Regions from separate parts of the Arminella tumorigenes genome, predicted to be linked through region 1. Evidence: predicted binding sites of a transcription regulator. Region 1 holds the regulator's gene; each other region holds the start of a gene.
What was found. Region 1 encodes LexA, which represses DNA repair genes until DNA is damaged. Its sites were predicted from a motif close to TGTTCNNNNTGTGTTCNG; they were not measured.
Positions count from the first base shown of each region.

Region 2: the regulator LexA is predicted to act here: its motif matches at 5,862-5,879, upstream of ruvC (crossover junction endodeoxyribonuclease RuvC).
Region 3: the regulator LexA is predicted to act here: its motif matches at 11,502-11,519, upstream of dinB (DNA polymerase IV).

Region 1 is NZ_CP117255.1:1,239,684-1,252,366, forward strand. Features, by position in the region: gene lpxB (lipid-A-disaccharide synthase) at 1-786, shown strand, start outside; gene gltA (citrate synthase) at 816-2,105, opposite strand; gene PR017_RS06230 (ComEC/Rec2 family competence protein) at 2,407-4,866, shown strand; gene lexA (transcriptional repressor LexA) at 4,847-5,566, opposite strand; gene PR017_RS06240 (VOC family protein) at 5,732-6,616, shown strand; gene kdsA (3-deoxy-8-phosphooctulonate synthase) at 6,613-7,458, shown strand; gene eno (phosphopyruvate hydratase) at 7,605-8,879, shown strand; gene PR017_RS06255 (FtsB family cell division protein) at 9,015-9,326, shown strand; gene pdhA (pyruvate dehydrogenase (acetyl-transferring) E1 component subunit alpha) at 9,484-10,524, shown strand; gene PR017_RS06265 (pyruvate dehydrogenase complex E1 component subunit beta) at 10,540-11,973, shown strand; gene PR017_RS06270 (pyruvate dehydrogenase complex dihydrolipoamide acetyltransferase) at 11,989-12,683, shown strand, end outside.
Region 2 is NZ_CP117255.1:2,379,270-2,386,236, reverse strand. Features, by position in the region: gene PR017_RS11700 (HAD-IA family hydrolase) at 1-314, shown strand, start outside; gene PR017_RS11695 (5-formyltetrahydrofolate cyclo-ligase) at 359-931, shown strand; gene PR017_RS11690 (TIGR00282 family metallophosphoesterase) at 949-1,773, shown strand; gene PR017_RS11685 (pyridoxamine 5'-phosphate oxidase family protein) at 1,832-2,335, opposite strand; gene PR017_RS11680 (YebC/PmpR family DNA-binding transcriptional regulator) at 2,493-3,239, shown strand; gene PR017_RS11675 (methyl-accepting chemotaxis protein) at 3,373-5,688, opposite strand; gene ruvC (crossover junction endodeoxyribonuclease RuvC) at 5,923-6,438, shown strand; gene ruvA (Holliday junction branch migration protein RuvA) at 6,481-6,967, shown strand, end outside.
Region 3 is NZ_CP117256.1:694,591-707,273, forward strand. Features, by position in the region: gene PR017_RS20980 (DUF707 domain-containing protein) at 1-171, opposite strand, end outside; gene PR017_RS20985 (IS5 family transposase) at 827-1,660, shown strand; gene PR017_RS20990 (hypothetical protein) at 1,829-2,878, opposite strand; gene PR017_RS20995 (lytic transglycosylase domain-containing protein) at 3,923-4,732, shown strand; gene PR017_RS21000 (error-prone DNA polymerase) at 5,233-8,532, opposite strand; gene PR017_RS21005 (Y-family DNA polymerase) at 8,529-10,043, opposite strand; gene PR017_RS21010 (ImuA family protein) at 9,961-10,716, opposite strand; gene PR017_RS21015 (hypothetical protein) at 11,078-11,386, opposite strand; gene dinB (DNA polymerase IV) at 11,542-12,630, shown strand.

The sequences.
Region 1 (12,683 bases):
TATCGCGCCACAGCGATGCTTGGCTACGTCGATCACGTGCTGGCCGTCCTGCCGTTCGAGCCGGAAGTCATGAAACGTCTTGGCGGGCCACCGACGACCTATGTCGGTCACCGGCTGGTGACGGATGCCGGTCTAGTCGATGCGCGCCGGCAGCGGGCAGCTCGTCCACCCCTCGATGCGAACGACACGCGGACCATAGTATTATTACCCGGCTCACGGTCGTCCGAAATAAATCACCTGATGCCGTTCTTTCGTCGAACTGTCGATGAACTTAGCCGGCGTAATAAATCCATGCGATTCGTAATGCCGACGGTTGCCCGGCGCGAAGATCTGGTTCGCACGCTGGTTGCCGAATGGGAGATCAAGCCCGAAATAGTCGTCGGGACTGCTGCGAAGTGGCAGGCCTTCGCGATATCGGATGCGGCGATGGCGGCGTCGGGGACGGTGATTCTGGAACTCGGTTTGACGGGCGTGCCGGTCATTTCGACCTACAGCACGGATTTCATCGTCAAGCTGCTGCACAAGCGGATAAAGACCTGGACCGCTGCGCTGCCCAATCTGATTGCCGATTATGTCATCGTGCCGGAGCAGATCAACGAGATGCTTCTGCCTGGCCTGCTGTCCCGCTGGCTGGAGCGCTTGTCGAGCGCCACCCAGCAGCGCCGTGCGATGATCGAGGGTTTCGACCTCGTCTGGCAGCGAATGCAGACCGAGATACCGCCCGGCGAAAAAGCAGCTTCCATCGTGCTTGAACTTCTGGACAACAAAAAACCCGCCCATTCCTGAGCGGGTTTTTTTATGAAGTCGAAGGCGCTTTAGCGGCCGTCGACCGATGTGTAGTCGCGCTTTGGTTCGCCGGTGTAGAGCTGACGAGGACGGCCGATGCGCTGCTGCGGATCTTCGATCATCTCGTTCCACTGGGCGATCCAGCCGACGGTACGCGCGAGTGCGAACAGGACGGTGAACATTTCCGTCGGGAAACCGAGTGCCCGCAGGGTAATGCCCGAATAGAAATCGACGTTCGGATACAGCTTCTTTTCGATAAAGTAGGGGTCGTTCAGAGCGATCTTTTCAAGCTCCAGGGCAACCTGCATCAGCGGATCGCCGGCATTGCCGGTGGCTTCCAGCACTTCATACATCGTCTTCTGCATGATCTTGGCGCGCGGATCGTAGTTCTTGTAGACGCGGTGGCCAAAGCCCATCAGGCGGAAAGGATCGTTCTTGTCCTTGGCGCGGGCGATGTACTCAGGGATACGATCGACGGTGCCGATTTCCTGCAGCATCATCAGTGCAGCTTCGTTGGCGCCGCCATGGGCAGGGCCCCAGAGGCAGGCGATGCCGGCCGCGATACAGGCAAACGGGTTTGCGCCCGAAGAGCCGGCAAGGCGGACCGTCGATGTCGAGGCATTCTGCTCGTGGTCGGCGTGCAGGATGAAGATACGGTCCATGGCGCGGGCGAGAACCGGATTGACTTCGAACTCTTCGCAAGGAACCGCAAAACACATGCGCAGAAAATTCGACGCATAGTCGAGATCGTTCTTCGGATACACGAAAGGCTGGCCGATATGATACTTGTATGCCATCGCGGCAAGCGTCGGCATCTTTGCGATCATCCGAAGGCTCGCCACCATGCGCTGGTGCGGATCCGTGATGTCAGTCGAATCGTGATAGAAGGCCGACAGCGCGCCAACGCAACCGCACATCACAGCCATGGGATGTGCATCGCGACGGAAGCCGGTAAAGAAACGCGTCATCTGTTCATGCACCATAGTGTGGTGAACGACGCGGTCGTCGAAATCCTTCTTCTGCGCAGCTGTCGGCAGTTCGCCGTAGAGAAGCAGGTAGCAGACTTCCAGGAAGTCACCCTTTTCGGCCAGTTGCTCGATAGGGTAGCCGCGATGCAGCAGAACGCCTTCGTCACCGTCGATATAGGTGATCTTGGATTCGCACGATGCGGTAGAGGTGAAGCCCGGGTCGTAGGTGAAGGAAGCGGTATTTTTGTAGAGTGCGCCAATGTCGAGGACGCTCGGGCCGATGGTACCGACCTTCACCGGCAGATCGACAGTCTTATCACCCCAGGTCAGTTTCGCGCTTTGTTCCGTCATGAGAGCCTCCAAGATTTGGCGGGTTGGTGCCTTAAAAAAGCACCAAAGGGTTAAGCGTCTAAAGATTAGCTATATGATCAAGAGGCTAATGCCAAGTTACCCTGACCGGTATTTGTGCATCGCGGTATCAACTTTTGGGCAGCGCCTCCGCCGTGACTGCCATGCCTTTGAAGCACGATCTGCGGCATTCCAGAAGCGACCTTCCCACGACAGCCATTTCAATCGATTTTAGTTGAACTATTCGATCAAAGGTTGCAAAAATACCGGGAGCTTGACGATTGCGGGCGGGGCTGACGGGCGAATGGCAGAGTTGGACGCGCGAGAGAGGCAAGGTCACCGCCAGGCATTTCTTGGCCTCGCCGAGCGTTCGCGCGCCACGGTCAACGCCGTTGCCAAGCTTGCGCGAATGCCTGCCCGCACTCAACACGCCGTGCCGTTGCCAAAGCGCGCTGCCCTTGCGTTCGAGAGGTGGCGAATCGTCACCGCCGGCATGCTTGCAGAAGAAGCAGCCCACGGTCGCGCAACGCTGTTTGCCCCCATCTACATCGGCTGCGGCGCCATAGTCTGGTTCGAGCTTCCGGGCAATCCGCCAGTGACGGGCATTGCGGCGAGCTTCCTCGTGCTTGCCGCCGTCTGCGTCCTGAAACACAATTTAAGCCCGGCGCTCCGGCACCTGTCTTTCGCTGTGGCGCTGGGCCTGCTCGGCATGCTTCTCGCCGAATGCGAGACGTGGCGGGCCTCGACGATCATGCTGGACACCCCGGTGACCACCACCATTACCGGCCAAGTTCAGCGCCGTGAAGTGGACGCCAAGGGGCGGTGGCGCTACGTGCTCGATCTGCTGGCGACAGACGCTCCAGTCGTTCGCCGGCCACCGGAGCAGATATCGGTGCTCGTGCGCGGCCAGGATGTGCCGTTCGAACTCGGAGATGTCGTGGAAGGCAGGGCGCGGTTGAGCCCGCCAGCTGGTCCTGCGCTGCCCGGCCTCCACGATTTTGCCTTCACTGCCTATTTCGAAGGCACCGGCGCCAACGGTTTTTTCTACGGCACGCCGCAACTGATAATGGCCAGCGCCGACGACACCAGCGAGCGAACCACGCTCCAAAAGATCGACCGCTGGCTGACCGGGCTGCGAGGCAGTATCGGCGACCGCATCCGCTCGATCCTGCCAGGCGACACCGGCGCCTTCGCAGCTTCGCTGGTCAACGACGAACGTCGGGCAATTTCGCCGGAAACCACGGATGCCCTAAGGGTTTCCGGTCTCGCCCATATCATCGCCATCTCGGGACTGAACATGGCCTTGTCCGCCGGCATCTTCTATGTCGGCCTCCGGCATGCGCTGAGCCTGTTTCCCGGGCTGGCGCAGGCTTTTCCGACCAAGAAAATTGCAGCTGTCGGTGCGCTGATCACGGTCACCGCCTATTATTTCATTTCCGGCTTCGGTGTATCGGCCGAGCGGGCCTTCATAATGATGGCAATCATGCTGGTCGCGGTGCTGTTCGACAGACCATCCTTCAGCCTGCGAAATGTGGCCCTGTCGGCCATCGCCATCCTGGTGCTCTCGCCGTCGCAGATCCTCGGCCCGAGTTTCCAGATGTCCTATGCGGCCACCATCGCACTTGTTTCAGGCTATTCGCTGTGGAAGCGGCGTCCGCCCCGGGAGCGGCGGTTTGCAGCTTTCCGGGCACCGATGCCGGTGCGGGCGGTCAGCCGCTTTTTCACAGGCATCGCCATGACGTCGTTTATCGGCGGCGCGTCGACGGCGATCTTTTCGATCGAGCATTTTCACAGACTGGCGACCTATGGCCTCGTTGCCAATCTTGCCGCCATGCCGGTGGTGTCATTCATTGTCATGCCGGTCGGCATGCTCGCCATGCTGATGATGCCCTTCGGCCTGGACGGCGTATTCTGGCTTATCACCGGCTGGGGACTCGATATCGTGATGGTCATCGCGAAGACGGTGGCGGCATGGGGCGGCAATGTCCCGTTCGCGCGCCTGCCTGCCGGGCTTTTCCAGACCATCATTGCCGGATTCCTGCTGATGACGGTGCTGCGAACGCCCATGCGCCATGCCGGCGCGCTGCTGATCGCAGCCTCTGTGACTTTTGCCGCCTTGCAGCCTTCTCCCCAGAGATCGGAATTGCTGATTTCAGAGGATGGCGAACTCGTAGCCCTGTTCCGGAAAGGTCGTCTCGAGCGCAACCGCGAACGCCCCCCGGATTTCATCTATCAGCAATGGCAGCGAGCCCTGCCGGTGTCCGAAGATACGCCGCCGCAAATGCTGCCGCCGGACAATTCGACCCCGCCCCACTCCGTTCGTGGCCAGCCCTTGAACCGTATGGATGCGGAGCACCAGGCAACGCTGCGACTGGCAATGGAGACGGCGCTGGACAGTGCCGTCGACGGCGGCTTTGCCTGCCATGGTCGCGATTGGTGCGTTGCCATGCTCGAAACGGGCGCAATGCTCGTGACTATATCCGATGCCGCCTATCTGGGTCCGGCCTGCGATACCGCCGATATCGTCATCACGCCGGTAAGGATTCGCCTCGATCGATGTCGGTCCGGTGCGGCCCTCTATACGGGTGCATCGCTGCGCAAAACAGGCTCCATCGAGGTCGACCTGAGCGCTCCTCAGCCCGAGGTCATCACTGCGTTCAGCGCCCTTGATCGTCCGTGGGAAAGGCATCGAGCCTACGACTGGCGAAAGCCGGCTTTCATCGGTACCGACGCCACGTCACCGGTCAGTGATACCGGCGGATGAGCCCGACAAGCCGCCCCTGGATCTTAACCCTGTCCGGGCCGAAGATGCGGGTCTCGTACGCCGGGTTGGCTGCCTCGAGCGCAATGGAGGCACCCTTGCGTCGAAAGCGCTTGAGCGTTGCCTCCTCGTCATCGACGAGGGCGACGATGATGTCGCCGGGGCTCGCCGTACTGGCATTGCGGATGATGACGGTATCGCCGTCGAAGATGCCGGCCTCGATCATCGAGTCGCCTCGCACTTCGAGCGCGTAATGCTCGCCGGCGCCGACCATGTCGGCGGGAACCATGATGTCGTGGGTATTGTTCTGGATTGCGGCGATGGGAACACCGGCGGCGATGCGGCCCATGACCGGCAGCGAGACTGAGCCGCTGCGGTCCTCGACTGCGGGCTTTGTCGGCGCTGCGGCAATAGCCGGCGTCTTGCCGAGGCTGCCTTCGATGACGCTGGGCGAAAAGCCGCGCCGTGGCTGTGCATTGGGGTTATAGGCCTCTGGAAGCTTGATGACCTCGATAGCGCGTGCCCGGTTCGGCAGGCGGCGGATGAAGCCGCGTTCCTCCAGCGCCGTGATCAGCCGATGGATGCCTGATTTGGACGCAAGGTCCAGCGCATCCTTCATTTCATCGAAAGAAGGCGGGACGCCGGACTCTTTCATTCGTTCGTGAATGAAGAGAAGCAGTTCCTGTTGCTTGCGCGTCAACATCGTTTTTCGTGCTCCAAGTGCGAAACAAAGCCAGAACGGACACTATATGTTCCATATGTGTTCCGCAAGTGACTAAATCTTTGTGAACGCCGTTGGAATAATCGCTTTTTTGGAAGATCATGTCGCGTTGCCGTCGCTGACGGTGTTGCAGGACGGAGTCAAACCATGACAGCAGCCTACCCGATCGACCATCTGGTTCTGCCGACCTGCGATATAGCCTCTGCGCGCCAGCGGCTGAGCAAGCTCGGCTTTACTGTCGCCGCCGATGCACGGCATCCCTTTGGTACTGAAAATGCTTGCGTTTTCTTCGCCGACAAGACCTATCTAGAGCCGCTCGGCATTGCCAGTCTCTCGGAGTGCGAGGCATCTGCGCTGGCCGGCAATGTCTTCGTTGCGCGCGACCAGGCCTTCCGGTTTCGCGTCGGTGACGATGGATTTTCCTCCGTTGCCTTTGCAACCGGCAATGCTGAAAGCGACCAGCAGCGCTTTCGAGACAGCGGGGTCTCGGCCGGGAAGATTCTCGAGTTCGAAAGACCGATGCGCATGCCGGACGGGTCCGAATCGATCGCCGGCTTTCGACTTGCCTTCGCTGCAGATTCGCGTGCCCCGGATTTCTTCGTTTTCACCTGCGAGCGCATCAATGCGATGCCGACGGATCGCAGCGCGCTGGAGAGGCATCCGAACGGCGTGCTCGGCATCTCGCGTCTCGTGCTGTCCTGCGCCAGTCCCAAGGCGTTTTCCGGGCTCATCAGCCAAGTTGGCAATGGTGCCGCAATCGTTCCGCATTCCTTTGGCATCACAGCATCGGCGGCCAATGTCGAAATCGACATCTTGAGCGGCGAGGGGATGGAGGCCTTCTATGAGGCGGCGCCATCTGGTGAGGATGCGGGCCTGCGGGGTCGGGCGATCGTCTTTGCCGTTCGCGATCTTTCCGTGACAGAAGCGCATTTGGCTGGTAACGGCGTGACCTACACGCGCAAGAGCAACACTATTCTGGTGAAGGCCGCTCCCGGGCAGGGGGCATTGTTCGCCTTCGAGGAGACAGCATGAGCCATTCGACAAATTCGGACGTGGTCGCCGGCGAAGGCCCCGGCAGGGTCACTTTCTCCAACAGCAAACGCCTCTCGCTGATTGCCGGCCCCTGCCAGATGGAGAGCCGCGATCATGCCTTCACGATAGCCGGCAAGCTCAAGGAGCTCTGCGCCTCGCTTGGCATCGGGCTCGTCTACAAGTCATCCTTCGACAAGGCAAACCGCACGTCGCTCTCAGCCCAGCGCGGCCTGGGGCTGGAAGCGGCTCTGGAGATATTTGGCGACCTGAAGAAGGAATACGGTTTCCCGGTGCTCACCGACATCCACACGGAAGAGCAGTGCGCCCTTGTCGCCAAGACCGTGGATGTGCTGCAGATCCCTGCCTTCCTGTCGCGCCAGACCGATCTTCTGGTTGCTGCCGCCAAGACCGGCCGCATCATCAACGTCAAGAAGGGTCAATTCCTCGCCCCCTGGGACATGAAGAACGTGCTGGCCAAGCTCAACGACAGCGGTAACCCGAACATCCTGCTCTGCGAACGCGGTGCCTCCTTCGGTTACAACACGCTGGTCTCCGACATGCGCTCGCTGCCGATCATGGCGGCGATGGGCGCTCCCGTGATCTTCGATGCTACCCACTCCGTTCAGCAGCCCGGCGGCCAGGGCGGATCGTCCGGCGGCCAGCGCGAATTCGTGGAAACCCTTGCCCGCGCGGCCGTTGCCGTCGGCGTCGCCGGCGTGTTTATCGAAACCCACGAGGATCCCGACCATGCGCCGTCCGATGGCCCGAACATGGTGCATCTGAAAGACATGCCGCAGCTGCTCGAAAAGCTGCTGGCATTCGATGCCATCGCCAAGGCCTAGCATCTGCGGGAGCGTTAACAGGCTGACATGATCTTGGTTTAGTCGGCTGTGACGTTCCCTCATTCGAAGCGCGTGATGGCATTGTAATTGTCACGCCTTCGATTTAGAGATTTCAATCGATTATAACCAGCGAGCAGGAACCAGCCATGACCGCAATCACCGACATTATCGCCCGCGAGATTCTCGACAGCCGCGGCAACCCGACTGTCGAAGTCGACGTATATCTTGAAGACGGCAGCATGGGTCGTGCCGCAGTCCCGTCGGGCGCCTCGACAGGTGCCCATGAGGCAGTCGAATTGCGCGATGGTGGCTCGCGTTACCATGGCAAGGGCGTCGAAAAGGCAGTTGAAGCCGTCGATACCGAAATCTTCGAAGCCATCGGCGGTCTCGATGCCGAAAACCAGATCCAGATCGACAACCTGATGATCGAGCTGGACGGGACGGCCAACAAGTCGCGCCTCGGTGCCAACGCTATCCTCGGCGTATCGCTCGCAGTCGCCAAGGCAGCCGCCCAGAGCGCTGACCTGCCGCTGTATCGCTATGTCGGCGGCGCCTATGCCAGCCTTCTGCCGGTTCCGATGATGAACATCATCAATGGCGGTGCCCATGCCGACAACCCGATCGACTTCCAGGAATTCATGATTCTTCCAGTCGGCGCCGAAACATTCTCCGATGCCGTCCGCATGGGCTCTGAAGTTTTCCACGTGCTGAAGAAAGAATTGTCTGCCCAGGGTCATAACACCAATGTCGGCGACGAAGGCGGTTTTGCACCGGGCTTGAAGAGTGCGCCGGAAGCCCTGGACTTCATCATGAAGTCGATCGAGAAGGCCGGCTATCGCCCAGGCGAAGACATCTACCTCGGCCTCGATTGCGCCGCGACAGAGTTCTTCAAGGACGGCAAGTACGTTCTCGAAGGCGAAGGCCGCACGCTGGAATCAGGCGCCATGGCCGAATACCTTGCCGAGCTCGCTGCCAAGTATCCGATCCTGTCGATCGAGGACGGCATGTCCGAAGACGATTGGGAAGGCTGGAAGACGCTGACCGAGCTTGCCGGCAAGACCACCCAGCTGGTCGGCGACGACCTGTTCGTCACCAACTCCTCGCGCCTTCGCGACGGCATCAAGATGGGCGTTGCCAACTCCATCCTCGTCAAGGTCAACCAGATCGGCACGCTGACCGAAACGCTCGACGCCGTCGAAACGGCCCACAAGGCCGGCTACACCGCCGTCATGTCGCACCGCTCCGGCGAAACCGAAGATTCGACGATTGCCGATCTCGCGGTTGCCACCAACTGCGGCCAGATCAAAACCGGCTCGCTGTCGCGCTCAGACCGTCTTGCCAAGTACAACCAGCTGATCCGCATCGAGGAAATGCTCGGTCCCCAGGCCCGCTACGCCGGCACGTCCATCCTGCGCGGCTGATACCAGACGCATCCGCTTTTCTAGCAACCGCGCCTTCGGGCGCGGTTTTTTAATGGATCCTGCAACAAGGTCAACGGACGGTTAATCTCTACCAACTAGTCTGGTTCACACGGGTAGAGCGTATGGGCAAACGGCATGTGGACAAAATATCATAAGAAGAAGCGACTCGGTCACCTGGTGCTTCCAGCCATCACCGTCGCTTTCGTATCTTATTTCGGCTACCACTGCGTCCATGGCGACTACGGCCTGCGGGCGACCGAAGTCTTCGAGCAGCAGCGACTGGCTCGCTCCAAGGATCTGGCCGATCTCGTCGCCAAGCGACAGCACCTTGAAAAGGAGGTTGCCCTGCTCAGCGACGGATCGCTCGACAAGGACATGCTGGATGAAAAGGCCCGCTACCAGCTTGATTATTCCAAGGCCGACGAAATCGTGATCTTCAATAAATGAGGTGATTAACTGAATTTCAGTTAATCAAAAATTTTATTTGTTTTTCAGTGACTTATATCGAATACTAGCCATGCGTTTATGGCATTGCTGCATCTGTTAATCTTCCCTATGTTACGCGTCACCATTGATCGATGCTTATCACACAGGGGAGGGTTGAATGGCGCCGAAAATCGCGTCCGTTTCCAACCGGAAAACGTCCAAGTCAGCACGTATTGAAACCAACGGCGGTCCTATCGCCGATTTCGATCGCGACGAAGAGCTGAAAGCCTACCGCGAAATGCTGCTCATCCGGCGTTTCGAGGAAAAGGCCGGACAGTTGTACGGCATGGGGTTCATCGGCGGATTCTGTCACCTCTACATCGGCCAGGAAGCTGTCGTCGTCGGCATGCAGATGGCCCAGAAGGAAGGCGATCAGGTTATAACAGCCTATCGCGACCACGGACATATGCTTGCTTGCGGCATGGAAGCGCGTGGCGTCATGGCCGAACTGACTGGTCGCAGCAGCGGCTATTCGCACGGCAAGGGCGGCTCGATGCACATGTTCTCGAAAGAGAAGCATTTCTACGGTGGTCACGGTATCGTCGGTGCGCAGGTTTCGCTCGGTACCGGGCTCGCTTTCGCCAACAAATACCGTGGCAATGACAGCGTCTCTGTCGCCTATTTCGGCGACGGTGCGGCCAATCAGGGCCAGGTCTACGAGAGCTTCAACATGGCTGCTCTCTGGAAGCTTCCAATCGTCTATATCATCGAGAACAACCACTACGCCATGGGCACCTCCTCGGCGCGCGCGACGGCGCAGTCCAACTACTCGCTGCGCGGTTCGGGCTTCGGCATTCCCGGTATTCAGGTCGATGGCATGGACGTGCGCGCTGTCAAGGCGGCAGCCGACGAGGCGCTCCAGCATTGCCGTTCTGGCAAGGGCCCGATCATTCTCGAAATGCTGACCTACCGCTATCGCGGCCATTCGATGTCCGACCCGGCGAAGTATCGCTCCAAGGACGAAGTGCAGAAGATGCGCTCAGAACATGATCCGATCGAGCAGGTGCGCTTGCGCCTGGTCGGAAAAGGCTGGGCATCCGAAGACGATCTGAAGGCGATCGACAAGGATGTTCGCGATATCGTTGCTGACAGTGCCGATTTCGCCCAGTCCGAGCCGGAGCCGGATGCATCCGCGCTCTACACAGACATTCTGCTCTGATCGGGGAGGGAACCCATGCCTATCGATATCCTGATGCCCGCCCTCTCTCCGACGATGGAAGAAGGCACACTCTCCAAATGGCTGAAGAAGGAAGGTGACAAGGTCACTTCCGGCGACGTCATTGCCGAAATAGAGACCGACAAGGCGACGATGGAAGTCGAAGCCGTCGACGAAGGCACGATTGGCAAGCTCCTGGTCGCCGAAGGCACCCAGGGCGTCAAGGTCAATGCCAAGATCGCGATCCTGCTGGCCGAAGGCGAAAGCGCCGACGCCATGAACGCCGGTCCGGACGCCGAAAAGGCTGCCGCCCCCAAGGCCGATGCCGATACGCCGGCTGCGGCCAGCAACGACGCTGGCGGCAAGGCGCGCCAATCTGCCGACGAGCCGACAGCCCGCGCCGACAGCAAGGTACCGGCCCAGCCGAAGGCCCACATCGCTGCCGATCCGGACATCCCGGCCGGCACCGAAATGGTCTCGACGACCGTGCGCGACGCACTCCGCGACGCCATGGCGGAAGAAATGCGCGCTGACGACAACGTCTTCGTCATGGGCGAGGAAGTGGCCGAGTACCAAGGCGCCTACAAGGTGACGCAAGGGCTGCTTCAGGAATTCGGCGCCCGCCGCGTGATCGATACCCCGATCACCGAGCACGGCTTTGCCGGTATCGGCGTCGGTGCCGCCATGTCCGGCCTGAAGCCGATCGTCGAGTTCATGACGTTCAACTTCGCCATGCAGGCCATCGACCAGATCATCAACTCTGCCGCCAAGACGCTCTACATGTCCGGCGGCCAGATGGGTGCGCCGATCGTCTTCCGCGGCCCGAATGGCGCTGCGGCCCGCGTTGGCGCCCAGCACAGTCAGGACTACTCGGCCTGGTACAGCCAGATCCCCGGCCTCAAGGTCGTCATGCCGTACACGGCTGCCGACGCCAAGGGCCTGCTGAAGGCTGCGATCCGCGATCCGAACCCGGTGGTCTTCCTTGAGAACGAAATCCTCTATGGCCAGCATTTCGATGTGCCGAAGATGGACAACTTCGTGCTGCCTATCGGCAAGGCCCGCATTCATCGCACCGGCAAGGACGTGACGATCGTCTCGTTCGGCATCGGCATGACCTACGCGGTCAAGGCTGTCGCCGAACTCGAACAGCTCGGCATCGACGTCGAACTGATCGACCTGCGCACGCTGCGTCCGATGGACCTGCCGACCGTCATCGAATCGGTGAAGAAGACCGGTCGCCTCGTCACCGTCGAGGAAGGCTATCCGCAGAACTCGGTCGGCACCGAAATCGCCACCCGCGTCATGCAGCAGGCTTTCGACTACCTCGATGCGCCGATCCTGACGATCGCCGGCAAGGACGTTCCGATGCCCTACGCCGCCAATCTCGAAAAGCTGGCCCTTCCGAACGTCGGCGAAGTCGTCGATGCGGTGAAAGCCGTCTGCTACAAATAAGGGGAAGGTCTTTCGATGCCTATCAACATCACCATGCCTGCCCTGTCGCCGACCATGGAAGAGGGTACGCTCTCCAAGTGGCTGGTCAAGGAAGGCGATCAGGTCAAGTCCGGCGACGTGCTGGCCGAGATTGAAACCGACAAGGCCACCATGGAAGTCGAGGCAATCGACGAGGGCACTGTTGCCAAGCTCGTCGTTGCCGCCGGTACCCAGGGCGTCAAGGTCAACGCGTTGATCGCCGTGCTTGCCGCCGATGGCGAGGATGTCGGTGCTGCTGCCAGCGGTGCCGGATCCGCCGCTTCGGCTGCAGAACCTGCAGCCAAGCCTGAAGCAGCGCCCGCTGGCAAGGCAGAGGAACAGGTCAAGGCGGATGCGCCGGCCGTGGCCCCCGCAGCACCTGCCGCGCCAAAAGCAGCGCCGGTCTCTGCCAGTGGGAACAAGACCTTCTCTTCGCCGCTCGCCCGTCGCCTTGCCAAGGAAGCCGGAATCGATGTGTCGGCAGTGGCCGGCTCCGGCCCGCATGGTCGTGTCGTCAAGAGCGATATCGAGGCTGCGGTTGCCGGTGGTGGTGTCAAGGCGGCATCCGCGCCTTCGGCAACCCCTGCATCTGCACCGGCCGCAAGCGCCCCCAAGGGTGCGTCGGACGAAGCGGTCATGAAGCTGTTCGAAGCCGGCTCCTACGATCTCGTGCCGCATGACAACATGCGCAA
Region 2 (6,967 bases), 1.1 Mb from region 1:
AGGCGCGCCTGGCGGAGGCGGGGATCCCGATGCCGCGTTTCATCGTGACGGCCGAAGACGTCAAGGTCGGCAAGCCCAATCCGCAGTGCTACATTCTGGGTGCCGAACGGCTGGGCGTAAGCGTTGCCGAATGCCTGGTGTTCGAGGACGTGCCGGCTGGTATCAAGGCTGGCGAGGCGGCAGGCGCCGACGTCATGGTCATCACCGCGACGCATAGCCACCCGATGGAGACACCGCACGCGACGATCCCCAATTATGATAATGTTCGCGCCCGTATCGGCGCCAACGGAAAACTGGCGGTCGTGCGCGCCTGAGGGGTGCAGCCACGCCCGTGGCGTTGGCTTGCGGGATGGACGACATGGCTTCGAGTGAGATAAAAGCACAGATTCGCAAGGAACGGCTGGCGACGCGCGACGCGCTGCCGGGGCACTTGCGGGCGCAAAAAAGCGCCACCATGGTGCGGTGTGGTGATGCGGAAATCCGCTTCGAGCCGAGAGCAGTTATTGCTGGCTTCCTGCCCATCCGCTCCGAGGCTGATATCCGGCCGTTGCTCGATCTATTGCGATCGCGGGGCGCGCGGGTCTGCCTCCCTGTAGTTGTCGACAGGGAAACGATCGTCTTTCGCGAACTGGCAGATGCCCGTTCGCTTGTTCCCGGTGCCTTCGGTACCCTCGGCCCTGACGAGACCGCAGTCTTGCTCGAACCGGAAATCCTGCTGGTGCCGCTGTCGGCCTTCGACGCTGCCGGACGGCGGATTGGCTACGGTGGCGGCTATTATGACAGGGCGATTGCGCTTTTACGACGGAAAGGCCTTGCGCGTCGCTTGATCGGCATTGCATTCGATTGCCAAGAAGTGCCATCAGTACCCGCCGAGCCGCACGACGTTCCCCTTGACGCCATTCTGACCGAAAGCGGCCTTCGCATTTTCTGACCGGAGACCGACGTGGAATGAGACTGCTATTTCTGGGTGACATGGTTGGCAAGACCGGGCGCGTGAGTGTCTGGAACCGCCTGCCGGGGCTGGTGTCCGATTTCAAGCTCGATTTTGTCATCGTCAACGGTGAGAATGCGGCGGGCGGCTTCGGCATCACCGAAGAAATTTTCCTCGAGACGATCAATGCCGGCGCCGACGTTGTGACGACCGGCAATCATGTGTGGGACCAGAAGGAAGCGGTTTCCTTTGCCGGCCGACACGACCAGTTCCTGCGCCCGGCCAATTATCCGGCCGGAACGCCCGGACGCGGCTCCGGCCTCTATTATGCGCGCAATGGCGCCCGCGTGCTGGTCGCCAACATCATGGGCCGCGTGTTCATGCATCCCGAACTTGACGATCCGTTCAAGTCGGCTGAAGCCATTCTCGCTGCCTGCCCCCTGAAGGAGCAAGCGGATGCGATCGTCTTCGACTTTCATGCGGAGGCTACCAGCGAAAAGCAGTGCTTCGGCCATTTCGTCGATGGCCGCGCCAGCTTCGTCGTCGGGACCCACACCCATGTGCCGACAGCCGATGCGCAGATCCTTAACGGCGGAACCGCCTACATGTCCGATGCCGGCATGTGTGGCGACTATGATTCCTCGCTGGGCATGGAAAAAGAAGAGCCGCTCAACCGGTTTATTTCGAAGATGCCGAAAGGCCGCTTCGAAGCCGCATCCGGGCCGGCGACGATATGTGGGGTCGGCGTGGAAATCTCCGATTCGACCGGCCTGGCGGAAAAGATCGCGCCGTTGCGGATCGGGCCTCGCCTCGCTGAGACTGTTCCCTCGTTCTGGAACTGATCCATAAGAGATCATGAAGTAGCCCGGGTTGTCCTTTGACCGCCCGGGCTACTTTCGTTCAGGCGAACGTCAGATGACGCTTGACGCCGACGTCCGGCATCTTGTCATCGTCGAGATTGGCCTTGGCGATCTCCCAGCCGAATTTCAGCTTGCTGCCGGTCGAGATCCATAGTTCCGCATCTTCGACATGCATCGCAAGCATCGCCAGGGTCGGGTCCTTCTTGCCGTCATGATACCAAGCTGCGGTCACCGAACTCCAGTACTCGTCGATCTTCGCCTGGTCGGCGCGGACCTCGATCTTGCCGGCGAGGCTGGCATGATAATCGTGATCCTTGCCAACCACGCAGAAGCGGGCTCGGGCGCCGGTCTTGATGCTCTTGACGATGTCGGCATCGGTCTTGGTGTAGAACCAGATGGTGTTCGTCGTCGGATCGGCGTGGGGCGCCATAGGCTGCATGTGCATGTCGATGCCGTCGATGCCCAGCATGCCGGCGTGCACCATATCGATCTGCTCCCACAACTGCTTTGCCGGATGTTCCTGTGCTTCGCTGAAGCTGGCCATGGCCAATCCTTTCGTTTTGATAATGCGTCCTGAAACGTGAGGTAGGCCACCTTTGTTCCTTCCGCCAACCACCGGCGATGCAGGGCTTTTCGCTTGAATGCGTGTGGCTTCGCACCTATAAGGCGCCATTCACATCAAAAGACTGAGCAGGGGTGCCATGGCTGGCCATTCACAGTTTAAAAACATCATGCATCGCAAGGGTCGCCAGGATTCCGTGCGGTCGAAAATGTTCTCCAAGCTGGCGCGCGAAATCACCGTCGCCGCCAAGGCCGGACTGCCCGACCCGACGATGAACGCTGCCTTGCGTCTCGCTATCCAGAACGCCAAGGCGCAGTCGATGCCGAAGGACAACATCGACCGTGCGATCAAGAAGGCATCGGGTAGCGAAGGCGAAAACTACGAGCAGATCCGCTACGAAGGCTACGGCCCCGGCGGCACTGCAGTGATCGTCGAAGCGCTGACCGACAACCGCAACCGCACCGCCTCGAACGTGCGCTCGACGTTCACCAAGGCCGGTGGCACGCTTGGCGAAACAGGCTCGGTTTCCTTCTCCTTCGACCATGTCGGCGAAATCACCTACAAGCTTGCGGTCGGCGATGCAGACAAGGTGATGGAAGCGGCAATCGAGGCCGGCGCCGACGACGTCGCCACCGATGAAGAAGGCCACACGATCATCTGCGGCTTCGAAGCGCTGAACGAAGTTTCCAAGGCGCTGGAAGCAACGCTGGGCGAGGCGGAAACCGTCAAGATTGTCTGGAAGGCTCAAAACACAGTGCCTGTTGACGAGGAAAAGGCGCTGTCGGTGATGAAGCTGATCGACAGCCTGGAGGACGACGATGACGTCCAGTCCGTCTATTCGAACTTCGAGGTTTCCGACGAGGTCATGGCCAAGCTGTCGGCCTGACGTTTTAGTTTAATGGGCTAGCGGGCTACAACACCCACCTCCGCGACTGCGGACGGTGGGTGTTTTTGCTTTTAGGCCAGGTCCGTCGTGGCAAGCTGGCAAGGTGGCCGATCCAACAGCCGTGCCCGCAGCCTCAGCGGCGGCGGTGCAGGAAGTGGATCTCGGCGGTCTTGCGTCGTACGGGATCTGTCAGCGTGAAATTGCCGAGCCTGTTGTCCATCTCGCCCGCCTCGGAGGCGAGGCGATGGATTGCGGCGGTCGTTTCCTCCACCATCGCGGCGTTCTGCTGTGTCATCGCGTCGAGATCGGTGACGGCACTGTTGATCTGTCGAAGCGTCTCGGCTTCCTCGTGCGTCGAGCGCATGATTTCGCGGATCTGAACGTTGATGTTCTCGACATGGGTGCTGATGCCGTCGAGTGCGACGCCGGCGCGTTCGACCAGCGCTACGCCGTTTTCAACTTCCCCGGTCGATTTCGCCAGCAGTCCAGCAATCTCCTTGGCGGCGCTGGACGAGCGCTGTGCCAGTTCCCGCACTTCGTGGGCGACGACTGCAAAGCCTTTGCCAGCTTCACCCGCACGGGCCGCTTCGACGCCGGCATTGAGTGCCAGGAGATTGGTCTGGAAGGCAATGCCGTCGATGACGCTGATGATCTGGTTCATCTGTCGCGACGAGCCCTGGATGGCTTCCATGGCGGCGATCGTCTCGCGCATGATGCGACCCGACCCTTGCGTTTCGGCCTGTGCGTCGCGTGCTATGCGCTCGGCCTGCTCCGCGCGGGTGATCTGCAGACGGACGGCATCGGTGATGGCGCCGACAGCACTTGCCGTCTCGGTGATCGAGGCGGCCTGGCGTTCTGTGCGGCCGGCAAGCTCGGTGGCACCGCCGCGCATTTCCTCCGAGCCGGAATGGACAGCCATGGAGTTGCCGCCGATCGCCGTCATGGTCTCGCTAAGCGTTGCCAGAGCCTTGTTGAAATTGACGCGCAGGCCTTCGAGTTCCACGGGGAAGGCGGTGTCGAAGCGGTAGGCGAGATCGCCGGTGGCCAGATGGTGCAGACCCTCGTCCAGGTTTTCGACGACATCCTGCAGCACGCGGGCTTCCGACTCGCGCTCCGTCAGCCTTGCCTGGCGCTCGGCTTCCGCGTTTCTACGAGCCTCGGCGCTGGCCGCCTCCAGCAGGCGCTGATCGACGAGCGACTGGCGGAAGCGTGCAAGGGCCTTCGCCATCGTCCCGATCTCGTCGTTGCGATCCTGACTGCCGATCTCGCTGTCGAGCTTGCCATCCGCGACATCGCGGGTAACAGCGGCCAGACGGGCAAGCGGCGCAAAGAGCAGCTTCATCACAACGCCTGTTGCCAGCGCCACGAGAACGAGTATGCCGACGCCGATGAGCGTCAGCAACTTGGCAACCGCGATCGACCCGGCATTCAGTTCGCTTTTAAGCAGGCTCTCGACGATCAGGAAATGCTTGCCGGCGAAAGCGATCGGGCGGGCATAGGCGCGCGCCTCACCATCGGGACGCATGAGGCCAGCGACGCTGATATCGTTGCCGGCCAATGCCTCAGCCGCAAAACTATAAGCGGCGCCATCGACAGCTATGAGGTGTCCAGCTTCGTCGACGCCGATAACCGAGCCGTCTTCCGAAACGACGACGGATCGGGCCGTGCTCGTGGCGGCGTTGCCCTTGGACAGGATGGAGGCGAGGATGTCGTCGCGCACCTGGAAAATCATCACGCCCTTGGGCGCGCCAAGCTTGAGGATGGGGACAGCAAAGTAGACCGCGCCCTTTTGGGTCGCGGGGTCTACATGCAGGCCGGAAAAGGCGCTTGGGGCCGTGTCGCTGGTTGCCTTGGCGACGTTTGCGACAGCATCGGCGTAGGTTTTCCCGAGGCTCGATGCGATCCAGGCCGGACTCTTGAGGTTTTCTGCGAAGGCGGGGCCCTTTTTGTAGGAATAGATTACCGCGCCATCCATGTCGGCAATCAGCAGGTCGCTGAAGGGCGAGCCCTGAAGGTCACGGCCGATTTCCGTCTGGGCGGTCTCGTGGCTGGAGTAATAGAACCCGCTGGGGCCGACGGGCTTCAGAAGCTTTTCACGCTGGTCCGCCGGATTGGGGTTCTGGCTGACAAATACTTTCTGCAATTCCGCGCGGGCGTCGCCGGAGGTCTTCTCGATGGTTTTCCAGCCGCTTCTAAGGCTGGTGATCGTCATCTGTACCGCCTCGATGCGGGCAATCGAATCCGCCTGCGTGCCGATCTGCTGCAACTGGTCCTGCAACATGTCGCCGCGGAAAACCAGCACGCTCTTCTTTGCCTCGAGCGCCTGATCGTCCGAAAGCCTGTTGCTGGCGATATAGGCGAGGCCGTCGAGGACGGCAACCGACAACAGCGTCAGCAGCAGGAAGGTGGCGATCACCTTGAAGGACAGTGACTGGAACCGGCGCGACATGGCGTAACCTCTAAACTCTCGTTTCGTCGATGGCGCGAAACGATGTGCAGTGAAAAAGCTGTCAAATGTAAACTGGGGTCCTGACTCAGCCGAACCACCTGCAAAGGCAATATCGGGGAAGAGTCCGCAAAATGGCTTAATCACACGTAAAGACGCGTGATGAATTATCGCGATGTTTTCGCTTTGTTCACATTTTTCTGGCACATGGTTGCCATGAACGGTAGGTTGACGACCATGCAGAACACGATTCGTATCATCGGCATAGATCCAGGCCTGCGCCGCATGGGCTGGGGCATCATTGACGTGCTCGGCAACTCATTGCGTTTTGTTGCCTCGGGCACGGTGCTGTCTGATGGCGACATGGATCTGGCGTCGCGGCTTTGCCAGCTTCATGACGGGCTGTCGGATGTGGTGCACACCCACCAGCCCCATGAGGCGGCGGTGGAGCAGACTTTCGTCAATAAGGATGCTGTGGCAACGCTGAAGCTCGGCCAGGCCCGCGGCATCGCCATGCTGGTGCCGGCTCGGGCAGGTCTCCCAGTAGCCGAATATGCCCCGAACGCGGTCAAGAAGGCGGTCATAGGGGTCGGCCATGGCGAAAAGCAGCAGATTCACATGATGCTGAAGATCCTGATGCCGAAGGCGGAGTTCAAGGGCAACGATGCCGCCGATGCGCTGGCTATCGCCATATGCCATGCCCATAATCGTGGTGGCAACCGCATGCGGCAGGCCCTGCTGGCCGCCGGATAGCGCTTCGAGACGCGACCACCCCCAAACCCTGATGGATATCCCATGATCGGCAAACTTAAAGGCACCATCGAGGAGATCGGCGAGGACTATGCACTCGTCGATGTCCACGGAGTTTGCTATGTCGCCTATTGCTCCAGCAGGACGCTGGCAAGACTGGGCGGCGTTGGCGAGGCCTGCGTGCTGTTCATCGAAACTTATGTGCGCGAGGACCAGCTGAAGCTGTTCGGCTTCCTCACCGTGCTGGAGCGCGAGTGGTTCACTCTGCTGCAGAGCGTTCAGGGCGTCGGGGCCAAGGTGGCGCTGGCGGTGCTGTCGACGCTGACCACCTCGGAGCTTGCCAACGCCATTGCCCTACAGGACAAGACCGTTATTTCGCGAGCACCCGGTGTCGGCCCCAAGGTGGCGATGCGCATGGTGCTGGAATTGAAGAACAAGGCTCCGGCGTTTGCAGGCGAGGCGCTGAACATGGGCCTCAAGCAGGAGATCGGCGAGGGCGTTGCCGCAGCGCCGGTGTCGGATGCCGTTTCGG
Region 3 (12,683 bases), on a different replicon from region 1:
CCCGCCCTTGCCGCGATGCACATAATTGGCCTCTGGAAATCGCTTTATTTCGTCCGATCCGAAGTAACTTACCGCCACATCGAATTGCCGCCCTTCTCCGCACCAACTGTGATGAAGACTTTGATCTCCGCAGCGCACCACGGCCAGTGTAGGTGCCAATACAGGAGCCATACAAACCTCCGACCAAATAATAATGGCACAACATTGGAGATCATACTATCGCACGGCCTCAATATTTCAAGCTTAATTTCTTATTAAAAAATGGGGTAATACATTCTTCCGACATATAGAAGTATTTACAAGGCAATAGACAAATGCGAAAGTCGACATATGAAATTTTTGTTTCTTAGACAGAGCAGAGAGCGCTGATGCCTATTGACTATAGAAGCTCGGCCGATCAATTTGCTGAAGTGGCAACGTCCATCAAATCACGCGAAAAGTGTATACCTTTACTTCGGGACCGCATGTTTGAACCTGTAACTTCGAAACTCTGGAATAGATAGTTTTATGAACAGGCATAATCTCTCAACATTGGAGGTTGACGACCTCATTAGCCTGTGTGGTGGAGACCCTGGCGCGATCATCATGCGAACGTCTATTGCGTCTGCTACCTTCTTTTTTCTTTATTTCAGTTTGTATGCTTATGGCTTAGGTGGAAGCTTGCTTTTTTGGGGACCCTGCACCGCTGGGGCACTTACTTGCTTTATTCCATTGGCAAAAATGCAACGTCGGTTTGAATCTCTCTAATTGGCTGCCTCAAAAAGAGGTGGGTGATTTCAACAGGTTATGATTCCTTCGGATTTGCAAAGATTCGATGGAGTTCACGATGGCCTGGACTGAAATCACCCGTCGGCAATATGCCCGGCGAACGGCTCGCTATGCAAGTGACATGACGGATCGGGAATGGGAACTGGTTGCGCCTTTTTTGCCGATGCCCCGCCGCTTGGGTCGACCTCGCACCACTGATTTGCGCGAGGTCGTAAATGCTCTGCTTTACATCGCCACCACCGGTTGCCAGTGGCGGATGCTGCCGAAGGATTTTCCGCCCTGTTCAACGGTCCAGCGCTATTTTTATGAATGGCGGGCACTGGGACTTTGGACACGCATCAACCATCATCTCGTGATGGAGGCACGCGAGTTGGAGGGCAGAGAGGCAAGTCCGACGGCTGGTGTGATCGATAGTCAGAGCGTGAAAACTACGGAAAGCGGTGGCATACGAGGCTATGATGCAGGTAAGAAGACGAAAGGGAGAAAGCGCCATATCATCGTCGATACGCTTGGCCTGATGGTCGGTCTCATGGTGCACAGCGCCGACATCCAGGATCGCGATGGTGCTCCTGATCTTCTGAAATCCATCCGCCACAGGTGGCCATGGTTGCTGCATGTCTTCGCTGATGGCGGCTATGCAGGCGATAAGTTGAAGCGGCGATTGAAGAAGATCGGACGCTGGACGGTCGAGATCATCAAGCGCTCGGACAAAGCGAAAGGCTTTGAAGTTCTGCCACGACGCTGGGTCGTCGAGCGGACCTTCGCGTGGCTTGGCAGATGCCGCAGGCTAGCAAAGGACGTCGAAAAATCCATCGCCTCCTCAGAGGCATGGATTATGATCGCCCACATTCGCCTGATAACCCGGCGGCTCGCAAGGTATCGATATCATTGAAGCCTTTTCGAGTCCGACTCTAAAGAACAGTTGGTATTGCACTTTGGGGCATTTTAATTGCGTTGCCGGGTGCAGTTAAGCAGCAAGACTATTCACAATGCTCGGCAGATCGACGGTTGCTGACGCACTCCATTATCAGGCGAGTTTTGTCGACATGGGGCCATTTTCCTAGGCTTGGCTTTCTACCGAGAACTGAATGACCGAGATCGGATACGACTTGGCTTGCCATTGCAGCCTCGAACGCGCAAGTCCTTGCCACACGGGGTCGGCATCGTTTTCGTGATTGTCCGGTCCAAACACGAACATGCCGCGACCAGTCGTCTGCATGTAAGCTGTTTCTATCATACACTTCAGAAGGTGCGACGCTGCACCAGTGACCACATCCTCTGCCGCTGCTGCCTCCATGAAGAACATGATCCGTCCAAACGTGATTCCCATAAAGCGAGCCAACGCCCTGTCACCACTAACGTTTCGAGCCGTGAAGCTAAACCTGAAGGTTGCAAGGACCCGGCTCAACGACCGAATGATCAGGCCTGGCCGTGACGTCAAAATGCGTTTCTTTTTAAAAAGGCGAAGTCTAGAGAGCTCCAGTGGAACGATGTCCCAGAAAATCGGCCATTTACGACGGATTACAAAATCAAGACCTGGATAGGACCGTTCGGCTTTCTGGACATTTCGTCGGGCATTTTTGCTGACCCCTTTGTAAAAAGCCTCAAAACTCTCCCACTGCTTGAAATCAATCGCAATCATATCGACGGCCGCTGTCGATATGACAGACACTCCGGCGAGCGCGTGGAGCTCCGCAGATCGGCATCTATCCAGGCACCAGTCAGATCCATAGCGATAGTATCCCTCTCCCAGATGGCTAAGCACCGCCCGCATCGACAACGACCAAAGATGCCGATAGTCCGGGAGCACTTGAATGGCGTCGCAGAACACATGGTCGCTCTTACGAATTCCGATCGCACATTGACCAATTTTCACCTGCTCATTGCCGGTACACAATACAATCTCGAGCCGCACCAGCCTCATCAACGGGTTGTAGTCGATCTGCCACATCCGGGATGCATGATAAGCGCAACGGAAAGACGCTTCGCATCTTTGAGCGAAAGCGTCCCAACTGGCAGCTCCCTGGGTGAACGCAAAAACACGGACAGCCACTTGGCTTTGCCGCGAGTTGCGGGACGCTACGTACAACCCTTGCGCCAGTTCATCCAAAACACATTCCTGCATACAACAGATGGGTAGCTTTTCCGACATTTTCTGCCACGTGCACTAAGGACTATTTTGCCGATGCACAAGCATATCAGTTGAATTAGTGTAAGCGGGTAAGGTTAATTAATCAATACGCGGACCTCGCGGCAACAACGCTTACTTCAGATATGTTGCAAAATGATAGGCAACGCCTTTTTCCCGACATCGATGCCTTGCCTCTGACCTCAATAGAGGACCAATACTTCAGTCGATAATATATTTTTTTGATTTTCAGATGGTGCGAGCAGCGGAGTTTCGGCCAGCTTCTGGCAGGGACGGTGGCCGCGCGCCGCGCAAAACGACGCGACCTGTGGGCGGCAACGAGTGCTGGCTTTGGCACCTCTTGGAGTGCGTAGCGAGGAGGAGGCTCGTTCGTCTGGAGAGGCCTGCTCGATCTCATACTGTCTTGGCATTTTCGATGCACTCGCCCTTTCACGGGACGTCGATTGAGCGACATCGGGCCAGATGTCTTTCTGTGCGGCTTGGCGCAAGTTTCAAGACCTATCGCTTGCCTAGCCGTTTTGTAGAACATCTTTAGGGTTAGCGATGATCGCACTACTTTGTATTCCCGCCGCAGCTTCATCGATGTTTGTTCTGCTGGCGGTTTTCGCGCCGAGACTGGTACCATTGGTCGACGACTTCGAGGAGAGCAATATTCTGCCCTTCAAGAAGCCACATAGAAGCAGCCATCTATCAGTCTGACAGGTGTCAACCACAAGCTTCGCTGTTTTGCTTGCGGGAAAGAAGATTGCGCGGTGAGAGGCTTCTGAGCGCTCACGTCGTATTCGCCTTTGCGTTATTTCCGGTAAGCGTGGACTATGACGGGGAGCTAAGGTCTGGGTTCCAACCGCAGACCCATCGTCGAAAAGCGGCCCAAGGGTCGGGGAGCTTCGCTTGATAAGGTGCATCGCCCCAACCGCTCTTATATCCCTGACGATCTTCCTTTTGATTCCGATGTCCACAGTCGGTGCGCGTGGAGGCAGAGCGAGCCCGGCTTGTCTCTATTCGATGACTGACGCCCCAGGTCGGGCACTTTGCATTCATGCCGGGAGCTTGAACCGCGACATTTGCAGCGCGTTGGAAAAGTTTGCGACGAGAAGCCAGCTACCCCCTGACTTCTTTGCACGTCTGATATGGCGTGAAAGCCGTTTTAGGGCGGAAGCAATCAGCCCAAAGGGTGCTCAGGGCATAGCGCAGTTCATGCCAGCCACCGCAGCGCTTCGTGGCCTCAAAGACAGCTTTGATCTCTTGGAAGCCCTCCGGGCATCATCGCAATATCTGATGAAGCTCCGGACCCGCTTCGGCAATCTTGGGCTCGCAGCTGCAGCCTACAATGCTGGCGAGCAGCGCGTTTCGACATTCATGCTTGTTGGAGACTTACCGTCGGAGTCCAGGAACTATGTTTTCGGGATCACGGGGCACACCGTCGACGAGTGGAGGCGCTCACCGAGCGACCTCGCCCTTCCGCCACTTGACGAACACAGGGCGTTCATGGATGCCTGCGTCGCCCTTGCTGCCACACGACGGCTCGTGGAGCCGGCAGAGCAGTCTGAAGGTGTTTGGACGCCATGGGGAGCACAATTGGCAGCAGCAGCAAGCAGTGTGACTGCACGGACGCTGTTTGCACGTGTATCTGCCAGGTTGCCGGCCCCTTTAAACACGGAGGCACCCATAATTCTGCGCAAGATTGATCGGGATTTTGGATATAGACCCCGTTATTCTGCTCGAATAGGAAGGACACAGCGTAGAGATGCGGAAGACACCTGCAAAATTGTCGAGCGCGCCGGTTTTCCATGTTTGGTGTTCAAAAACTTTTAACGCGTGCACGCGCTGACTTACCGCCGACGAACTATTCAATTCACTTGAGGGCCGTAAGGTTGCCAAGTAATGACAGACGGTCGACGTCGAGTTCGTGACGGTCTCCGTTTACAGTCAGCGAGACCTTAGATGTGAAGGTCGCTTCGCTCCCCGCCATTCAGTTGCCATTGCCTTGCCCGCTATCCCGGACCCCACCACGGTCGCGGTAGACGAAATGAGGAGGTCGCGGCGGGACTGTTCCAGATCGATGGGGCTTGGCATGGTCGGCTCCGCTTCGTTGGCAAAGATCTGGGCGCAAAAGTGCTCACACGGCGCCCGTGCCTTTTAAGCTTGCGCTGTGGGCGGCGACAAATAGGGGCGTCGTCGCATGCCTTCATCGTCCACCATCATATATCTGTGATGGTGCGCCGCGTCATATCGACCGATCAGGTCGACCGTTCCTGTATGGCGGACATAGTCGCACGCCAACACTTCACCTCATAGGATCGATCCGAGACGGGTCATTTGCCTTCCGCACGGACTTTTGGGAGTGGGCTCCGCTGAGGATCGGGCTCGGCATGGAACTCGTCATGCCGAACTCGGAAGGAGCGCACAAAAATGTCCCGCGGTCTGGGCGACGGTGCCCGATCTCTTGCGTCTCCACCTCCGGCAGAGCCATGGGCAAACTCGTCTCCCCGGCCCGCCGGCAAATTGAACGCGATCTCCCGGTCTGCAAGGCCGGACAGATCGCCTGACAGGTCGAACAGCTGCTGGGCGACGAGATGGACGACATCGCCTTCCCGCTGGATTTTGCCGTTGATCGCCATCATCGAGGCTCCCAGCACAACCCGACGCCGCCTTTCAAACAGCTTTGGCCAGACCACGATGTTCGCAGGTCCGGTTTCATCCTCGATCGTGATGAACATCACACCTTTCGCGGAGCCCGGCTTCTGCCGCACAAGAACCAGGCCTGCCGTCAGGACCCATCGACCATCCCGTGCCGTCATGGCCTCCTCGCAGGTCACGATGCTGCGCTTTGCCAGATCGGTTCGCAGGAAGGCGATCGGGTGGTCGCGAAGCGTGAGCCCGGTATGGCCATAGTCCTCCACCACATTATGGCCTTCGGTCATCTGCCTGAGCGCGACCTCGGGCTCCCGCTGCTCGGCGATCGTTTGCATCTCGCGATCGGCAGCAGCGGCAAACAAAGGCAGCGGCTCGTCGCGCAGCGCCTTGATCGCCCAAAGGGCGTCGCGTCTCTCGAGCTTCAGGGCCGGCCGAAACGCATCTGCCTCCGCAAGTTCGACCAGCGAGGCAGCCGGAACACCCGACCGGCGCCACATGTCATCGACGGAAGCAAATTCACTGTTCATTCGCGCGGCGACAATCCGGGCGGCGTCCGAGACGGCGAGACCTCTCACCATCCGCATGCCCAGCCGGACAGCATGGCGCTCGGTACTGCCGATCCGCTCCAGCGTGCAATCCCAACGGGATTGGTTGATACAGACGGGGCGGATCTCGACGCCATGGGCGCGGGCACAGCCGACGATCTGGGCGGGCGCATAAAAGCCCATGGGCTGACTGTTCAACAGGGCCGCGCAAAAGACGTCCGGGAAGTGGCACTTCACAAAATTGGACGCATAGGCGATCAGCGCGAAGGAAGCCGCGTGGGATTCCGGAAAGCCATAGGAGCCGAACCCCTCGAGCTGACTGAAGGTCTTTTCGGCGAACGCGGCGGTATAGCCGTTTCGCACCATACCCGAGACCAGTTTATCCTTGAACCGCGACACGCCCCCGCTGAACTTGAAGGTCGCCATGCTCTTGCGCAATTGGTCGGCCTCTCCGCCGGTAAAACCGGCACAGACCATCGCGACCCGCATCGCCGATTCCTGAAAAAGCGGCACGCCCAGCGTCTTCCCAAGCACGGCTTCCAGTTCCGGGGTGGGATACTCGACCTTCTCCTTGCCCTCACGCCGGCGCAGGTACGGATGCACCATGTCGCCCTGGATTGGTCCCGGGCGGACGATCGCAACCTGGACAACCAAATCGTAAAATGTCCTGGGCTTCAGACGCGGCAGCATCGCCATTTGCGCCCGGCTCTCGATCTGGAACGTCCCCAGCGTGTCGGTCTTGCGGATCATCGCATAGGTCGCCTGATCCTCCTGAGGAATTTTGGACAAATCCAGGTCTTCGTCCTTGTGCTCGCGGATCAGGTCGAACGCCTTGGACATGCAGGTCAGCATGCCCAGCGCCAGAACGTCCACCTTCATCATTTTCAGGGCTTCGACATCGTCCTTGTCCCACTCGATGATCTGCCTGTCTTTCATGCTGGCCGGCTCGATGGGAACGAGATCATCGAGACGGTCCCGCGTTAGAACAAAGCCGCCGGGATGCTGCCCGAGATGACGGGGTGCGCCCATCAGTTGCTGGGCCAGCTGCAGCGTCAGGACCAGCCGACGATCGTCGGGATTGAGATTGAGCTCTTTCACGTTACGGGAGCTCACCTCTTCCGACCACGACCACATGCCCGACGACAACGCCTTGATCAAATCTTCCGGCAGGCCCAGCGCCTTGCCGACGTCACGGATGGCGCCCTTGGCGCGATAGCGCGTCACGGTCGCGCAAAGGGCAGCCTTTTCCCGGCCGTAGGTCCTGTAGATCCACTGGATGACTTCCTCGCGCCGCTGGTGCTCGAAATCGACATCGATGTCCGGCGGCTCGTCCCGCTCCTGGCTGACGAAGCGCTCGAACAGGAGATCGTTCGTTTCTGGATCGATCGAGGTGACGCCAAGAATGTAGCAGACGGCCGAGTTCGCAGCCGAGCCGCGTCCCTGGCAGAGGATGCCTTGGCCCCGTGCAAACCGCACGATCGAAAACACGGTGAGAAAGTAAGGCGCGTATTTCATCTTCTGGATCAGGTCGAGCTCATGCCGGACGATCTGCAGCGTTTTTGGCGGCAGGCCTTCCGGATAGCGATCCGGCACACATTGCCAGACATAGTGTTCGAGGGACTCCTGGGCCGATTTTCCAGGAACGATGGCTTCTTCCGGATACTGGTAGGTCAATTCCTCGAGCGAGAATTTGCAGCGATCGACGATCTCCATGGTTCGCCGTAGCGCTTCTGGATAGCGAGGAAACAGACGCTCCATTTCCTCGGGCGGCTTGAGATACCTGTCGGCGTGACGCTCGCGTTCGAAACCGACCTCGTCGATCGTCGTATTGTTGCGAATGCAGGTGACAATGTCCTGCAACTGACGCCTCTCTGGCTCGTGAAACAGCACGTCATTGGTGACGACGGTCTTGACCTTGAGCCGCGCGGCCATATTCGACAGATCATGAAGCCGCAGCTGGTCGTTGGGGCGGCGTCTCAGCGACAGTGACAGATAGGAACGATCTCCAAAGACCTCGGTCAACCTGCGGAGTTGGACCGCGCAGATATCGTCGGTGATGTCCGGGATCAGGACACCGAGCAGGCCATCCGCATAGATCGCGACGTCGTCCAGATGCAGAATGCAGTTGTTCTTCCCGCCCCTTGCCTTCCCCAGCGTGATCAGCCGGGTTAGCCGGGAATAGGCAGCGCGGTCGGTCGGATAAACCAGGATCGACATGCCGTCCGCCAGATCGAGGCGACATCCGACCACCAGGCGCACGCCTGTTTCGCGCGAGGCCTCGAGAGCCCGGACGATCCCGGCAAGCGAGTTGCGATCGACGACCCCGATCGCATCGATACCCAGCGCCTTCGCGGTTGCAAACAGCTCCTGGGCCGAACTTGCGCCCCTTAAAAAACTGAACTGTGTGGTGACCTGAAGCTCGGCATATCTCATGCAAAAATTCCGTGGACAAACCAGGTGTGGGATCCGGTCCCGCCATCGACACCATCGCCGGAGCGGAAAATCCAGAGGCGCTCGCCTGCGTCGTCCTCAACGATGAAGTAGTCGCGAACCGCCGCCCATTCGGACGTGCGCTGCCACCATTCGCCGAAGATGCGCTCGGGCCCATCGGCGCGTCTGACCCGCCGGCGCTTGCCCCGCCACGTGACCGACACCGGCGGATGGTCGGGAAGCAGCGCGATCACCTCGACCTCCTCCGGATGGGCAAGCAGACGGACCGGACGCGGCCAATGATGCGACCAGAAGACGTCGATATCGTCAGCGGTGGCAGCAATTCGCCGGACGCTGCGCTCCGGGACATCGGAGGCCACCGGTGCCAGGCGGTAAACCCGCTGGCCGCGGTTGCCGAAGATGTCCACAAGCGGCGTGATATCCTGGACACCATCCTCGATGAACCACGATGTCGTCTGGGTCTCGCCGAGCGGCTGCGACAGGACGGCGACCAGGGTCAGCCTCTCGATGCCGAAACCTGGATCGATCCTTTCGGTGCGGTCCTTGAACAGCTTGGTGAGCCAGGCCACGTCCCTTGCAGGCTTTGCCGTTCCGGCACGAATGGCCTGGCGGGTATTGTCGACCGTGTCGATGATCAGGTCGGCACGCCGGACCCCCAGCCCTTGTCTTTGGAGTTCGGCGCAGAGCTCGACGACCAGGCGCCCGACATATTTATCGATCGTCTCGGCCGCACCGATCGGGTCCTGGAAAGAGCGAGCGACCGCAATCTGCCCAGGGCTTCTTATGGGCTCGATCGGCTCGCGGGCACGACCGACCATCTGGTCGAGCCGTCGCCCGATCTCGGGTCCGAAGCGAAGCGTCAGCGGCGCGCGCGGCGTCGCTGAGAGCTCCCCGATCGTGCGAAAGCCAAGGGTCCTGAGATCGCTGACGGTCTTGTCAGGCAGTCGCAGCAGCGCTATGGGCAAGCGCTCGACGGCGCGCACGGTCTCGCCTCTGGGTATGATGACCGTCTCTCTTTTGATCGCCCGTGCGCAGGCGTGCGCAGCGCCCCATGTGTCGGCAATGGCGACACGCGTTGTCAGACCCTTGGCGGCGAACCGATTGGCGATGCCCGTCAGCATGGCGCGCTCCCCACCCTTGAGATGGTCGGCGCCCTCCGTGTCCATGACGATGCCGTTGGGAGCGTCGACGGCAACGATAGGCGAATACTGGGTCAAAGCCCACAACGCGATCCGCTCAAGAGCCGCAGCATCGGCCTGCAGGTCCGCGTCGATCATCAGCAGTCCCTGGAACAGGGCCTGGGCTTTTGCAGCCGCCATGCCGATGCGCACACCTGCTTTTCTGGCGGGATCGTCGGCCGCCGACACCCAGCGTTTCGATCCGCTTTTTGCAATCACGGCAATGGCCTGGTCAACCGGAATGGCCGGATCGGCGGCGCGACGAATGCGATCCGTCGACAGATCCGGAAGGTAGATCGATACGACCCTGGTCATCACACGCTCCAACGATAAACTCGGCACAGGCGCCGGCCCGCGATCTCATCAGCTCCAGCAACCAGGTTGCCCGCCCGACGCCGGGCACGGGCAAGGCCACCGACGGCAGCACGCTCACGCGCCACCGCGTGACCGAAGCGGTCGGTTGACCGAAGTCGTTGGCTTCCGTCTGGCGGCGCCATCTGCGAACGACGAGGGCCAAGGTCCCCTTTTGTTCGGCGGCAAGCTGCAGGCGCCGGCTTTCCAGCATCGGCAGTCGCACGAGCTCGCCCACGACCGCGCCGAGGCCGCCATAGGACAAGGCCTCCTCCATGGAGGCAAGCACGTCCTCCTGCCGATCGCCCTCGACGAAGATGACGCGGTTCGCATCGAGGCCCGCTTGGGCCAGCGCCGGGAAAAACAGGTCTGGACGCGTCAGACACCAGACGATCTTGCCTTTGGTGCGGGCCGCAATCCCGGCAACGAACAGGGCGGCGGCGGCTCCATCGACGGCACCGACGCCACCGCCTGCGAACTCATGAAGAGCGCCGCGCGCAAGACCGCCTCCTGGCAGCACGGCATCGATCTCGGCGACACCGAAGGGCAGGCTTTCCAATGGCATCGCCGGGCCACGCCCAAGGGAGGCGATACGGCTGCGCAGATCGGCTATGACGTGCGCGCGTGCAGCCGTCATCGTTCACGCAATCCTCTCGGTTCGTGGGGCTCATCAGAACGACGTCATGCCGTTTTATCGATTGAAGTTCACGTTCTGTTCTGTCGCGCAACGAGAGTCAAGCCAGTATAAAATAGGAATATCCTCCTCCAATTTTAGCAAGGACGAAGATTCTTGAGCCGAATCAGCGCCGTATCCCCGTTTGCGCCGTGTCTGGCCTCACAAAAAAAATCGCTGGGCGCGTAGCTGGACGAGGCACCGGTTGCCTCCGGTCGCGGAATGGATGCGACCGGGGACACGGTTTACCTTTCGGGGGAAGGTTCGATGTGGCTCCCCGGTGGGGAGACCCCTTCGCCACTGTCGTGCAAAGGCTTGGCGGTGCCTATCGGCCGGAGACGCGGATCGCACCCGCCTCCCCCAGACTGCGTTGGACAGCGCCAACTTGGCTGGCGGCAATATCGGCGGACACCTCGATCTCGCCGCCAAGCGGCGCGTCATCGCGCGCACCCTCATTGTGGGACACGTCTCCGCCCGATGGCGAGGTGCCGACGGTGTTGTCAGCGGTGGTGGATTGGACGAAGATGTCCGGCCTTGCGATGCCGTGCTGCTGAACCAGATGCTCGACCGCCAGATCGGCTGCCGCGCGGGTCGCGAAGGTGGCTCGGATCGTCAGGGTGCTGTCGTCTGCCATGCGGCTATCTCCTCTTGCTGATGTCGCCGTTCACAACGTCTCTCGGCCCCACTGGTTTCCTCGTTTCCCGGCAGGTGAGCATCAGGCGTCTTGGCTATCGTTCCAGACGCTGGTATGTTCTCTTTTTGTTTCGCTGACATGCCCAGATGGCCGCCATGAACGACGTGACGCTACCGCCAACCCGCAAAATCATTCATGTCGACATGGATGCCTTCTATGCCTCGGTCGAGCAGCGCGACAATCCCGACCTGCGCGGACGGCCGCTGGCCGTTGGCGGATCGGCGGCCCGGGGCGTCGTGGCGGCGGCCAGTTACGAAGCGCGAACCTTCGGTGTCCACTCGGCCATGCCGTCCGTCACCGCCAGGCGGAAATGTCCGGAGCTGATCTTCGTGCCGCCACGCTTCGAGGTCTATCGGCAGGTGTCGCAGCAGATCCGGGACATCTTTGCTGAGTACACATCCCTTATCGAGCCCCTGTCGCTCGACGAGGCCTATCTCGACGTGACCGAAAACTTGATGGGCATGGAGATCGCCACGCACATTGCGCTGGAGATCCGCGCAAAGATCAAGGCTGTCACCGGACTCAATGCATCCGCTGGCATCTCCTACAACAAGTTTCTGGCCAAGATGGCAAGCGACCTGAACAAGCCGAATGGCCAGGCGGTGATCACGCCGAAGAATGGCCCGGGCTTCGTCGAAACCCTCCCCGTCAAGAAATTCCATGGCGTCGGGCCGGCGACGGCCGAGCGCATGAAACGGCACGGCATCGAGACCGGCCTTGACCTCAAATCGAAGTCTCTTGCCTTCCTCCAGCAGACGTTCGGCAAGTCCGGGCCCTATTTCTTCGGGATCGCCCGTGGCATCGACGAACGCCGGGTCAGGCCCGACCGGATCCGGAAATCCGTTGGCGCCGAGGATACCTTCGTCGAGGACATCGACGATCTCGATCTGGCCAAGGCCGAGCTGAGGCCGTTGGCCGAAAAGGTCTGGCGTTCTTGCGAGGCCAACGACATCAGGGGAAAGACGGTGACCGTCAAAATCAAATATTCGGATTTCAGCCAGGCGACCCGCAGCAAAACCCTGTCCGGACCCGTCTCGGATATCGACATGGTGCTGGAGGCCGCAGAGATCCTGCTTGCCTCGGTGTTCCCGTTCAAACGTCCTGTGCGACTGCTGGGCGTGACCCTGTCATCGCTGAACACGAGCGACCACGAGGCAGAACCGCAACTCGCCCTCGGCCTTTGACGCGATGGTCCCCAAACGAAAAGCCTGCCGCGGGAGGAGGAGGTGCGGCAGGC